DNA from 4 places in the Streptosporangium roseum DSM 43021 genome. Region 1 is predicted to be linked to each of the others. Evidence: riboswitches for the same ligand, from Rfam matches in the RefSeq annotation. Region 1 holds a riboswitch; each other region holds the start of a gene.
The links. A riboswitch is a leader RNA that binds a small molecule or an ion and turns the genes downstream of it on or off. The one in region 1 is predicted to bind cobalamin.

Region 1 (3,164 bases):
CGGTTCTTTGTGCTCGCCCTGGGGGTCATGGTCGCCGGCGGCTGCGGTGGAGCGGGAGGCTCCCGCCTGCCGCCGGCGGGCCGGCTGACCGTCGTCGCGCCCGCCGAGCGCGGGCAGGGCTGGGACCGGGCCGCGCGTGCGCTGGCCTCGGTCCTGACCGGGGACAGGCTGGCGCGGGCGGCCGAGGTGAGCAACTATCCGGGCGGCCTGGGCGCCGCCGCGCTGGGGGCGTTCGCCGCCGCCCGCGAGCCCTTCACCCGCGAGGGCAGGCTGCTCCTGACCGGGATGCCGATGGTGGCGGGGGCGGAGATCGCCAACGCCGCCTCCGTGGTGGAGTCCACCACCCCCCTGGCCCGCATGGTCGGCGACTGGGCGGCCCTGGTCGTCCCGGCGGGCTCCCGCCTGCGCGCCTTCGAGGACTTCGCCGCGGCGCTCCGCCGCGACCCGGCCGGGCTGGCGGTGGGCGGCCGGATGGAGGGCGGCTCCGACCATGTGCTCTACGGCATGATCGGCAAGTGTCTCGGTGTGGACACCCGGCTGCTGGACTACGCCGGCTACTCCAGCGGGGCCGAGGCCGCCCAGGCGCTCCACGACGGCCGGGTGGCCGCGCTGCTGGGCTCGGCCCGCTCCTTCGTGCCCGAGATCGCCGAGGGCCGCCTGCGTCCGCTGGTGGTCTCCTCCGCCGAGCGGATCGACGGGATCGACGCCCCGACGCTGATGGAGCTGGACGTCCGCCTGGAGTACACCGACTGGTGCGGCGTGCTCGGCCCTCGCGGCATGAGCTCCGAGGACAGGGACGTGGCCGTCGCCCTGTGCGACCGCGTCGACGCCTCGTCCCGCTGGCGGGCCATCTGCGCGGCCAACGGCTGGAACCGGGTCTACCTGAGCGGGGACGACTTCCGGCAGTGGCTCGCCACCGAGACCCGCCGCACCCGGGAAGTGCTCAACGAGCTCGGGCTGCTGAGCACTTTCGCCACAAGCTGTTGGGGTAGTTGCGTCCAGCGGCCCTACATGTAGGATCCTGCTCGTTGCTGGTTCGCCCTTCGGGGGCGAGGCAAGAGGGAACCCGGTGAGATTCCGGGACTGCCCCGCAGCGGTGAACGGGAACGACCGCCGTCATGAGAGCACTGGGCGCAGTTTGCCTGGGAAGCGACGGCCAGTAGGCGTGTGCGAGGCGCCCGTGAGTCCGAAAACCTGCCGGTGACGTGTGGAAGAGGGAGCCGGACCGGGCACCTGGGACGCGTGGAGCGGCCCGAGGCGTGCCGGGCGAGGCGGACTCGACCACGCAAGCTGTCCAGGGCCTCGAGGGAGGGCCCGCGGATGAGGCGGTCCGGCATGCCCGGGACCGCTCTCGGTCGCGTGCGCCCTTCCGGTGAGAGCCGTACGGGGAATTCGAGCGCGCGAGGGGTAGCACGTGACACAGACCTTGGTCGACGTCTCCAAGAAGACCGGCGACGGCCCGGCCGACCGCCGGTTGGCCATCGAGGAGGCCGCCGCCCGGGTGATCACCGATCCGGAGAACTCCAGGATCGCCGCCGGCCTGCTGGCGGAGCTGATCGCCGACGAGGCGGCCGGGCACGGGGTCCGGGCCTTCTCCGAGTCCGTCGCCGCCACCCACGCGGCCGGGCTCGTCCAGGACGGGCTGGCCGCCTTCGTGGCCGCCCACGCCGCGGAGCTGGACGCACTGGTGGCGCAGGACGCCGACGACCGGTTCGAGTACTTCGGGCTGCGCACGGTCTACGACCGCTACCTGCTGCGCCACCCGCGGACCCGCCAGGTCCTGGAGCGCCCGCAGCACTTCTTCCTCCGGGTGGCCTGCGGCCTGTCGGAGACGGTCGAAGAGGCGGCCGAGCTGTACGCGCTCATGTCCACCCTGTCCTACCTGCCCAGCTCGCCCACCCTGTTCAACTCCGGCTCGCGCAGGCCCCAGCTCTCCTCCTGCTTCCTGCTCGACTCGCCCCGCGACGAGCTGGAGGCGATCTACGAGCGCTACGGGCAGGTCGCGCGGCTGTCGAAGTACGCCGGGGGGATCGGCATCGCCTGGACCCGGGTGCGCTCGCGCGGCTCGCTGATCCGGGGCACCAACGGCCACTCCAACGGCATCGTGCCGTGGCTGCGCACGCTGGACTCCAGCGTCGCCGCGGTCAACCAGGGCGGCCGCCGCAAGGGCGCGGCCTGCGTCTACCTGGAGTCCTGGCACGCCGACGTCGAGGAGTTCCTCGAACTGCGCGACAACACCGGCGAGGAGGCCCGCCGCACCCACAACCTGAACCTGGCCAACTGGATCCCCGACGAGTTCATGCGCCGGGTCGAGGCCGACGGCGTGTGGTCGCTGTTCGACCCCAAGGAGGTCCCGCACCTCACCGACCTGTACGGCGCCGCGTTCGAGGAGGCCTACCGGGCCGCCGAGGCCGAGGGCCGCTACGTCAAGCAGATCCCGGCCCGGTCGCTGTACGGCCGGATGATGCGGACCCTCGCCCAGACCGGCAACGGCTGGATGACCTTCAAGGACGCGGCCAACCGGACCTCCAACCAGACGGCCCGGCCCGAGAACGTCATCCACCTGTCGAACCTCTGCACCGAGATCCTCGAGGTCACCAACGACGCCGAGACGGCCGTCTGCAACCTCGGCTCGATCAACCTCGCCGCCCACCTGGACGGCCGGGACGTCGACTGGACGCGGCTGCGCCGCACGGTCCGCACCGCCGTACGGTTCCTGGACCGGACCATCGACCTGGGCTTCTACCCGACGCCCGAGGCCGGGACCGCGAACAGGAAGTGGCGGCCGATCGGCCTGGGCGTGATGGGCCTGGCGGACGTGCTCTTCGCGCTGCGGCTGCCGTTCGACTCCCCGCAGGCTCTGGAGCTGTCCACCCGGATCTCCGAGGAGATCGCGCTGGCGGCCTACGCCACCTCCTCCGACCTGGCCGTCGAGCGGGGCCGTCACCCCTCCTACGACGACACCCGGGCCGCCGCCGGCGTGCTCCATCCCGACCACTACGGGGCCGCGCGGTCGCCGGAGTGGGCGGCGCTCAGGGACAGGATCGCCGAGACCGGTCTCCGCAACTCACTGATGATCGCGATCGCGCCCACGGCCACCATCGCCTCCATCGCCGGCTGCTACGAGTGCATCGAGCCCCAGGTCTCCAACATCTTCAAGCGCG
Region 2 (3,164 bases), 1.3 Mb from region 1:
AAGTTTACACCGAATGTTCAACGATACCGTTGAAGGCATGGATATCAAGGACATGGCCCGGCCGTTCGATGGCACGGGCATCTCGGCCTTCCTCCGGTCGCTTCCCGCCAAGCCCCTGCTGCTCGGCCTGGGCGAGGCCAGGCACTTCGTGGAGGAACTGGGCGACCTGCGCAACGAGATCTTCCGGCATCTGGTCGAGCACGAGGGCTACCGGTCGTTCGCCATCGAGAGCGACTGTCTCATGGGCCTCGTGGTCGACGACTACGTCACGACGGGTACGGGCACGCTCGACGACGTCATGGAACGCGGCTTCAGCCACGACTTCGGCACGTCCCCGGCCAACCGCGACCTCGTACGCTGGATGCGCGCGTACAACGAGGAGCATGACGAAAAGCTCCGGTTCTTCGGCTTCGACGGTCCGCTGGAGTATTGGGCCGAGAGCCCGCGCCAGGCGCTCACCGCCCTCTACGCCCTCCTCGACGGCCCGCTCCCCTGCACCATGGAAACCCTCGACGCGCTGCTCGGCCCGGACGGCCGGTGGACGGACGAGGCCACGGTCATGGACCCGTCCCGGTCGATCGGCCAGTCCGCCGACGCCCAGCGGCTGCGGCTGCTCGCCGACGACCTGGTGGCACTGCTCGACACTCAGGTGCCGCGGCTGAGCGCGGAGGACAGGGAGCGGGCGGAGCTGTACGGGCGCACCGCCGTCGGCCTGCTCCGCTACCACCACTGGATGGCCGACACGTCCCCGGCCCGGATAGCCAAGCTGTCGGGCCTGCGGGACGCGATGATGGCCGCCAACCTGCGTGCCGTCGCCGAGCGCGGCCCGGCCCTGGTCTTCTCCAGCAACCTCCACCTGCAGCGGAACAAGAGCTTCATGCTGCTCGGCGACCAGCCGCTGGAGTGGTGGAGCGCGGGGGCGATCACCGGAGCGCACCTGGGCGACCGGTACGCCTTCCTGGCCTCAGCCCTCGGCACGGTCGGCGACGACACCCCGCCCCCCGACACCGTCGAGGGCATCCTGTCCACGCTCCCGTGGGACCACTCTCTCATCGACGCCCGCCGCCTGGCCGAGGCCACCACGGAGCCCGCCCAGCGCATCTCCCACGATTTCGCCTATTTCCCGCTGGACCCGGCCCAGCTCGACATGATCGACGGCGTCGTCTTCCTCAAGCAGGCTGTCAGGCTGAAAAAGCTGGGTTGACAGGCGCGTGCGTGTCAGGCCATGCGTGACACGCACGCGCATCAACCACACCATTGGTGCGGTGGGGCGTCTCGGCCCTGTACCGCTTGATCAGCGCCGGCGCGGTCATCATCGGCGTGTGTGGTGTTGGGCGAGCCGAACCCCAGCGCCTTCAGAATCTGGACCGGTCTCGACGGTGCCGTATCCGCTTTTTGCCGTTGATGGATGGTGTGCGAGCATGGTCGGCGTTGGCGAGCGCGGAACGAGGAAGCCGGTGTGAATCCGGCGCGGTCCCGCCACTGTGATCGGCGAGCGAATCCCGAATCAGCCACTGCCCGCGTGCGGGTGGGAAGGCCGGGACGAGTGTTGACCCGAGAGCCAGGAGACTCACGCGGTCGCCTCCTCAGAGAAATTGGGGCGGATTTCCCCAAGAGAGGAACGGTGATCGCCATGCCGCGCATCTGGCATGAGGGCCTTCGGGATGCCCGCGACACGAGCTTCTTTTGAAGATCCGGCTCCTCGCCCATCCCGCTCATCGGGCTCAGCCCGTGAGTGAAAGGACCTGTTCATGACGGGCCGACGCTCGCTTCCCTTCCTCTCACTTCTCATACCCGCCTTGCTGGTGGCCGGCTGTGGAACCACCGGGCAGCCCACCGCCGGCCCCACGGCCGTCACGAGCCCGGCCGCCACCGGGTTTCCCCTCACCGTGACCAACTGCGGCGTGACCACCACCTTCCAGAAACCGCCGCAGCGGGCGGTGACACTCAACCAGCACGTCACCGAGATCATGCTCGCTCTCGGGCTGGAGAAGTCGATGGCCGGGACCGCTTTTCTCGACGACGAGATCCCTCCCGCCTACGAGAGCGCCTATCGGGGGATCAAGGTGCTCGCCGAGGAGTACCCCTCCTACGAGGCGCTGCTGTCGGCCGAGCCCGACTTCGTCTACGGCGGATTCACCAGCGCCTTCGACGACAAGGAAGGACGCAGCCGGGCCGTCCTGGCCAAGGCCGGGATCAACTCCCACGTCAACATCGAAGCATGCCCGACCGGTCCGGTGACCATGACCCAGGTCGAGGACGAGATCCGGACGATCGGCAAGATCTTCGGCGTGTCCGACCGCGCCGAGCAGCAGATCACCACGGCGCGCGCCGTACTGGACGGCGTCAAGGCCAAGATCGACGGAGCCGAACCGGCCCGGGTGTTCGTCTACGACAGCGGAGACAAGACCGCATTCACCGCGGGCGGCGCCGGCATCGGCAACGAGATGATCAAACTGGCCGGTGGGACGAACCTGTTCGCCGACCTTCCCAAGTCCTTCGGAGACGTCTCCTTCGAGCAGGTCGCCGACCGAGCACCCGAGGTCATCGTCATCTACGACTACGGGGACAAGCCCGTGGAGGGCAAGAAGAAGTTCCTGCTCGCCAACCCGGCCCTCAAGGACGTGCCCGCGATCAAGAACCAGCGGTTCGCGGTGCTGCCGCTGTCGTCCACGGTGCTGGGCGTGCGGGTTCCCGCGGGCGTGGAGGCCCTGGCCCGTCAGATCCACCCGGACCGCTTCGCGTGACCCGGACCGCCCCGCCCGGGACGCCGGCCGCCACGACCGCCGGCGTCCGCGGGCGCGTGCCGTACGCGCTGGTCCTGGCGGTGCTCGCCGTCGCCGTGGTGGCGGCCGCCACAGCCGGGATCGCGGTCGGCTCGGTACGCCTGCCGTTCGGCGAGGTGTGGGCCATCCTGCTGCACCGGTTGTATGCGCCTCTGGCCGAGCCCACCTGGGCACCGGTCCGGGAGACGATCGTGATGGACGTCCGCGTCCCTCGCATCCTGCTGTGCGGCGTGGTGGGCGCGGGACTGTCGGTGTGCGGGATGGCCCTGCAGGCACTGGTGCGCAACCCGCTGGCCGACCCGATGCTGCTCGGGGTGTCCTCCGGCGCGACGGTCGGCGCGGTCGTCGTCATGGTGTTCAACATCTCGCTGCTCGGCG
Region 3 (3,164 bases), 750 kb from region 1:
GCTGCTCCAGCCGGGCCATGTCCCCGTAGGTGTCGGCGCGGGCCATCGGCGGGACGAGGTGGTCGACCAGGGTGGCGTGAGCCCGGCGCTTGGCCTGGGTGCCCTCACCGGGGTCGTTGACCAGGAACGGGTAGATCAGCGGCAGGTCGCCGAGTGCGGCGTCGGGGCCGCAGGAGGCCGACAGCCCGGCGGACTTCCCGGGCAGCCACTCCAGGTTGCCGTGCTTGCCCACGTGCACCACGGCGTGCGCGCCGAAGCCGTCGGCCAGCCAGCGGTAGGCCGCCAGGTAGTGGTGGCTGGGCGGCAGGTCGGGGTCGTGGTAGATCGCGATGGGGTTCTCGCCGAAGCCGCGGGGCGGCTGCACCATGACCACGACGTTCCCGGCGCGCAGCGCGGCCAGCACGATCTCGCCGTCCGGGTCGTGCGACCTGTCCACGAACAGCTCGCCCGGCGCGGGGCCCCAGTGCCGCTCCATCCCGTCGCGCAGGTCCTGCGGCAGCGTGCCGTACCACTCGGCGTACCGGCCCGCGGCGATGCGCACCGGGTTGCCGGAGAGCTGCTCCTCGGTGAGCCACTCCTGGTCCTGCCCGCCCGCCGCGATCAGCGCGTGGATCAGCGCGTCGCCGTCCTGCTCGGTCACGCCCGGCAGCTCGCCCTCGGCGCCGATGTCGTAGCCGCGCTCGCGCAGTACGGCCAGCAGCCTGACGAGGCTCGCGGGGGTGTCCAGGCCGACGGCGTTGCCGATGCGGGAGTGCTTGGTGGGATAGGCCGACAGCATCAGCACGATCCGCCGCTCGCCGGCCGGGATGTGCCGGAGCACGGCGTGCCGTACCGCGATGCCCGCCACCCGGGAGGCCCGCTCGGGGTCGGCCGCGTAGACGGTCAGCCCGTCCTCGTCGATCTCCTTGAAGGAGAAGGGCACCGTGATGATCCGGCCGTCGAACTCGGGGATCGCGACCTGGGTGGCCGCGTCGAGCGGGGACAGGCCGTCGTCGTTCGCCTCCCACGACGCCCTGCTGCTCGTCAGGCACAGCCCCTGCAGGATCGGCACGTCCAGCGCGGCGAGCGCGCCGACGTCCCAGGCCTCGTCGTCCCCGCCGGCCGACGCGGTGGCCGGGCGGGTGCCGCCGGCCGCGAGCACGGTCACCACCAGGGCGTCGACCGTACCGAGGACCTCCAGCAGGCCGGGTTCCGCGCTGCGCAGGGAGGCGCAGTAGACGGGCAGCGCCCGGCCGCCGGCGTCCTCGATCGCCGAGCAGAGGGTCTCGACGAACGCGGTGTTCCCGGCGACGTGGTGGGCCCGGTAGTAGAGCACCCCGATGACCGGCCCGTCCTCACGGCGCGCCGCGCGCTCCAGCAGGCCCCAGCCGGGGGTGGGGGCGGGCGCGGCGAACCCGTGTCCGGTCAGCAGCAGGGTGTCGGACAGGAACCGGTGGAGCTCGGTGAGGTTTGCCGGGCCGCCGTGGGCGAGGTAGGCGTGCGCCTCGGCGCAGACCCCGCCGGGCACGGTGGACAGCTCCATCAGCTCGGCGTCGGGCGCCTGCTCGCCGCCGAGGACGACGACGGGCCGGGGCCCGGCGAGCAGGGCGTCCAGGCCCTCCTCCCAGGCGCGGCGCCCGCCGAGCAGCCGGACGACGACCAGGTCGGCGCCGTCCAGCAGGGGCGGCAGGTCGTCGGCGGTGAGCCGGGCGGGGTTGCCCAGCCGGTAGTCCGCGCCGCTCGCGCGGGCGCTGAGCAGGTCGGTGTCGGAGGTCGAGAGCAGGAGGATCACGCGCCACACCCCTGCGGGAACGGCGCGGTACGGCTCAGCGGGGCCACGGAATGGCAGGGGAACGGCGAAAAGCGCACGGAGCTTCCTCCCTCGGGGTCCTCGCCCCGGGTCGTCGTCGGCTACGACGGCTGGAGTCTCCTGGCTCCCGGATCGGTGCTCCCCCCAGCCTTCCCGTCCGTCGCCGGACAGTGGCCTGGGTGGGGTTCGCTCCCCGGTTACAGTGGCGGGACCGCGCCGGATTCACACCGGCTTCCTCCCTTGCCGTCGCCATCGATGAGACTACGGCAGTCCCGTTCCTTGCAAGAAACTGGCGTTAACATCCTCTGCGTGGTCATTGGCGACTTTTCCGGACGATCGCGACTCGACGCATGTCCCGGGGCGCTCCAGGTGCACGCCGCGGCCGACGGCGGCCTGGCGCGCGTCCGCGTTCCCGGCGGCCGGTTGACGGTCCCCCAGCTACGCGAGCTCGCCGGCGCCGCCGCCACCTGGGGGACCGGCGTCATCGAGCTGACCTCCCGCGCCAACGTCCAGGTGCGCGGGCTCGGCGAGGAGACCGGATTCGCGGCGCGCATGGCGGAGGCGGGGCTGCTGCCCTCGCTCACCCACGAGCGGATCCGCAACGTCCTCGCCTCCCCGCTGACCGGCTGCGACGCGAGAGGGGTGCTCGACGTCGGCCCGCTGGTCGCCGATCTGGACCGCCGGCTGTGCGCCCGGCCCGTCCTCGCCGGCCTGCCGGGACGTTTCCTGTTCGCCCTCGACGACGGCCGGGGCGACGTGGCCTGGCTCGGCCCCGACGCCGGGATCCTGCCGGACGGGACGGGCGAGGCCGCCCTGATCCTCGCGGGCGCCGACAGCGGCCTGCGCGTGCCCGTGACCTCCGCGGTCACCGCCCTGCTCGCCGCCGCCGAGGCGTTCCTGGCCGAGCTGACCGCCCGGGAGACGCACGCCTGGCGGATCAGCGAGCTGAGCGACGGCGCGGAGCTGGTCGCGGCCCGGGTCCGCGCCGCGCTGGACACCGGGTCCGCCGGCCCGGTACGGCTCCGCCCGCCCGCGGAGCCGTACCGGGCCGGGCGGCCGTCCACGGCGGGAGAGCCGGTGGGCGCCGTCGGCCAGCCCGACGGCCGGGTGGCCCTCGGCGTCGCGGTACCGCTGGGACGGCTGACCTCCGCCCAGGCCGAGCTCCTCGCCGACCTGGCCTCCCACGGCGAGGTACGGCTGACGCCGTGGCGGGGCGTGGTCCTGCCCGGCCTGGCACGCGCCGGGCTGCTGCGGGCGGCCGCCCGGCTGGCGGAGGCCGGCCTGGTCACCGACCCCGGCTCCCCGTGGATCGGCGTGACGGCCTGCGCCGGACGTCCCGGCTGCGCCAAGTCCCTGGCCGACGTGCGGGCCGACG
Region 4 (3,164 bases), 1.1 Mb from region 1:
CGGCGTGAAGGGCCCGGCCAGGCCGGTGATCTCCAGCAGCCGCGCCACCAGCGGAGGAACGCCGGACACGACCGGCGTGCGACAGCGGGCCCCGGCCCGCAGCCTGCCCGCCACCAGGGCCGACGGATTCCCTCTCGGGGGTGTCGCAGGGACTGGGCGACACGGTGAATACCCTGCGGACACTTGAAAACGTACGACATACGCAGAATCGTGTATGTTGCACGCAGAAGGGAGGGCGCATGGAAGCCCGCATGTTCGCCGAGACCGACCGCACCCAGCTGCGCGCGCTGTTCAGCCGCGCCGGCGAGGGCGCACCCACAGCCTCGCTGTGGGGACATGAGGAGTCCGAGGCGGCCATCTATCTCCACCCCTACATGGACCTCGAGCCGAGCTCGCTGTTCGTCGCCTCGGTCGACGGCGCTCTGGTCGGCTACCTGGCAGGCTGCCTCGACAGCGCGGCCTTCCCCAGCGAGGGTGAGCGCATCGAGAACGCCATCAGGAAGTACCGGCTCTTCTTCCGGCGCGGTCCCGCGACCTTCTTCGCGCGCAGCCTGGCCGACCTGACGGTGTCGAAAGTACGGCGCAGGCCCACCGCAGGCGACTTCACCGACGCGCGGTGGCCGTCGCACCTGCACATCAACGTGGCCCCCGAGGCGCGCGGGACCGGCGCCGCCGACGCCCTGATGGCGCTGTGGCTCGACCGGCTGAAGGCGGCCGGCTCCCCCGGCTGCCACCTTCAGACGCTGGCCGAGAACACCCGGGCGGTGCGGTTCTTCGAGCGCGCCGGGTTCGCCACGCACGGCCCGACGCCGCTGGTGCCCGGCCTCCGATACGAGGGCAGGGGGGTTCACCAGCAGACGATGGTCAAAAACCTCCACTGAGGGCGACGGTTGCGGCTGAATATCGGCTCCCCGATCCGGTGCCACCGGCCGAAGCTTTCGCCGGGGGCGGGTTATGCTGCCGGTGCGGCTGGTTCGCCGCTCCCTCACCGGAGCGGCGAGGCAACAGGGAACCCGGTGCGATTCCGGGACTGCCCCGCAGCGGTGAGTGGGAACGACCGCCGTCACACGAGCACTGGGTGAGCGATCACCTGGGAAGCGACGGCCAGTAGGAACGCGCACGACGCCCACGAGTCCGAATACCTGCCACCGTCCGCGCGCCGACCGGCGCGCGGTGAGTCCATGGCCTCGCGGGAGGGCCGGGGGGACCTCCCCTCGTCATGCCCGCGAAGCCGGGTTCCACGAGGGAAAAGGACCCATGACAGACCAACGCACCACCGTCCTCGGCTACCCCCGGATCGGCCCCGACCGGGAGCTGAAGAAGGCCGTGGAGGCCTACTGGGCGGGCCGTCTCGACGCCGCCGGGCTGGAACAGGCCGGCCGCGAGCTGCGCGAGCGCACCTGGAGCGAGCTGCGCGACGCCGGGCTGAGCGACATCCCCTCCAACACCTTCTCCTTCTACGACCAGATGCTCGACACCAGCGTCATGGTCGGCGCCGTCCCCGCCCGCTTCGCCGAGCTCGACGGCCTCGACCGCTACTTCGCCATGGCACGCGGCGCCCAGGGAACCGCCCCCCTGGAGATGACCAAGTGGTTCGACACCAACTACCACTACCTCGTGCCGGAGGTGGGCCCGCAGACGCGGTTCCGGCTGACCTGGGACAAGCCTCTGGCGGAGTACGGCCAGGCCAGGGAGCTGGGGATCGAGACCAGGCCGGTGCTGGTCGGCCCGCTCACCTACCTGCTGCTGGCCAAGTCCGCCGACCCCGCCTTCGCTCCGCTGCGGCTCCTGGACGACCTGCTCGACGTCTACGCCGAGCTGCTGGAGCGGCTGGCCACCGCCGGGGTCACCGAGGTCCAGCTCGACGAGCCGGCACTGGCCGCGGACCGGTCGGCGGAGGAGCTGAAGGCGCTCGCCCGCGCCTACGAGCACCTGGGCGGGCTCAGCCACCGCCCGCGGCTGCTGGTCGCCACCTACTTCGGCGAGATCGGTGCAGCGCTCCCCGTGCTGGCCGCGACCCGCGTCGAGGCCGTCGGCCTGGACTTCGTCGCCGGTCCAGGCAACCTGGCGGCGGTGGCCTCCACTCCCGGGATGGCGGCCAAGTCCGTGGTGGCGGGGGTGGTGAACGGCCGTAACGTCTGGCGGACCGAGCTGCCCGCCGCGCTGTCCACCTGCGCGGCCCTGCTCGGGCTGGCCGGGGAGGTGGTGATCTCCACCTCCTGCTCGCTGATGCACGTCCCCCTCGACGTGGAGCGGGAGACGGCGGTGCCGGAGGGGCTGGCGTTCGCCAGGCAGAAGGTGGCGGAGGTCGTGGCGATCGGCCGCGCGATGCGGGAGGGACCCGGCGCGGTCGTGCCCGCCGTACCGGTGAGGGCTCCGGTGGACGGGCGGATGCGGGCCCGGCTGGAGGCGCTGGGCGAGGGGACGGCGCGGGCCGCTCACGCGGAGCGGGCGGTGATCCAGCGCGCGTCGCTGGGACTGCCGCCGCTGCCCACGACCACGATCGGCTCGTTCCCGCAGACGGACGCGGTACGGCGGGCCCGCGCCGATCTCCGGGAGGGCCGGACCGACCGGGCCGGATACGAGGCGGCGATGCGGGCCGAGATCGACTCGGTGATCGCGCTGCAGGAGGACATCGGGCTGGACGTGCTGGTCCACGGCGAGCCCGAGCGCAACGACATGGTCCAGTACTTCGCCGAGCAGCTCGACGGCTACGCGGCCACCGAGCACGGCTGGGTGCAGTCGTACGGCACCCGGTGCGTCCGGCCGCCCATCCTGTTCGGGGACGTGGCCAGGCCGGAGCCGATGACGGTGGGCTGGGCCGTCTACGCCCAGTCCCGGACCGGCAGGCCGGTCAAGGGCATGCTGACCGGACCGGTGACCATGCTGGCCTGGTCGTTCGTCCGGGAGGACCAGCCGCTGTCCGAGACCGCGCGGCAGGTGGCGCTGGCGCTGCGGGACGAGATCCGCGACCTGGAGGCGGCGGGAATCCGGATCATCCAGGTCGACGAGCCCGCGCTGCGGGAGCTGCTGCCACTCCGGGCGGCCGGGCACGCCGCCTACCTGGCGTGGGCGGTCGCCGCGTTCCGGCTGGCGACCTCGGGGGTGTCGGACTCCACGCAGATCCACACGCACATGTGCTATTCGGAGTTCGGCGAGATCAT

Region 2: it holds a riboswitch for cobalamin, as region 1 does, so the genes downstream of both, SROS_RS48745 (ABC transporter substrate-binding protein) here and SROS_RS30275 (ribonucleoside-diphosphate reductase subunit alpha) in region 1, are expected to answer to the same signal.
Region 3: it holds a riboswitch for cobalamin, as region 1 does, so the genes downstream of both, cobN (cobaltochelatase subunit CobN) here and SROS_RS30275 (ribonucleoside-diphosphate reductase subunit alpha) in region 1, are expected to answer to the same signal.
Region 4: it holds a riboswitch for cobalamin, as region 1 does, so the genes downstream of both, metE (5-methyltetrahydropteroyltriglutamate--homocysteine S-methyltransferase) here and SROS_RS30275 (ribonucleoside-diphosphate reductase subunit alpha) in region 1, are expected to answer to the same signal.

The regions. Positions count from the first base shown of each region.
Region 1 covers NC_013595.1:6,875,639-6,878,802, reverse strand. Annotated here, with positions in the region: gene SROS_RS30285 (Bug family tripartite tricarboxylate transporter substrate binding protein) at 1-1,017, shown strand, start outside; cobalamin riboswitch at 1,016-1,216, shown strand; gene SROS_RS30275 (ribonucleoside-diphosphate reductase subunit alpha) at 1,415-3,164, shown strand, end outside.
Region 2 covers NC_013595.1:5,581,376-5,584,539, forward strand. Annotated here, with positions in the region: gene SROS_RS24440 (erythromycin esterase family protein) at 38-1,204, shown strand; cobalamin riboswitch at 1,395-1,592, shown strand; gene SROS_RS48745 (ABC transporter substrate-binding protein) at 1,752-2,747, shown strand; gene SROS_RS24450 (FecCD family ABC transporter permease) at 2,744-3,164, shown strand, end outside.
Region 3 covers NC_013595.1:6,124,040-6,127,203, forward strand. Annotated here, with positions in the region: gene cobN (cobaltochelatase subunit CobN) at 1-1,771, opposite strand, end outside; cobalamin riboswitch at 1,886-2,074, opposite strand; gene SROS_RS26950 (sulfite reductase subunit beta) at 2,099-3,164, shown strand, end outside.
Region 4 covers NC_013595.1:7,967,850-7,971,013, forward strand. Annotated here, with positions in the region: gene SROS_RS34775 (GNAT family N-acetyltransferase) at 240-881, shown strand; cobalamin riboswitch at 953-1,164, shown strand; gene metE (5-methyltetrahydropteroyltriglutamate--homocysteine S-methyltransferase) at 1,258-3,164, shown strand, end outside.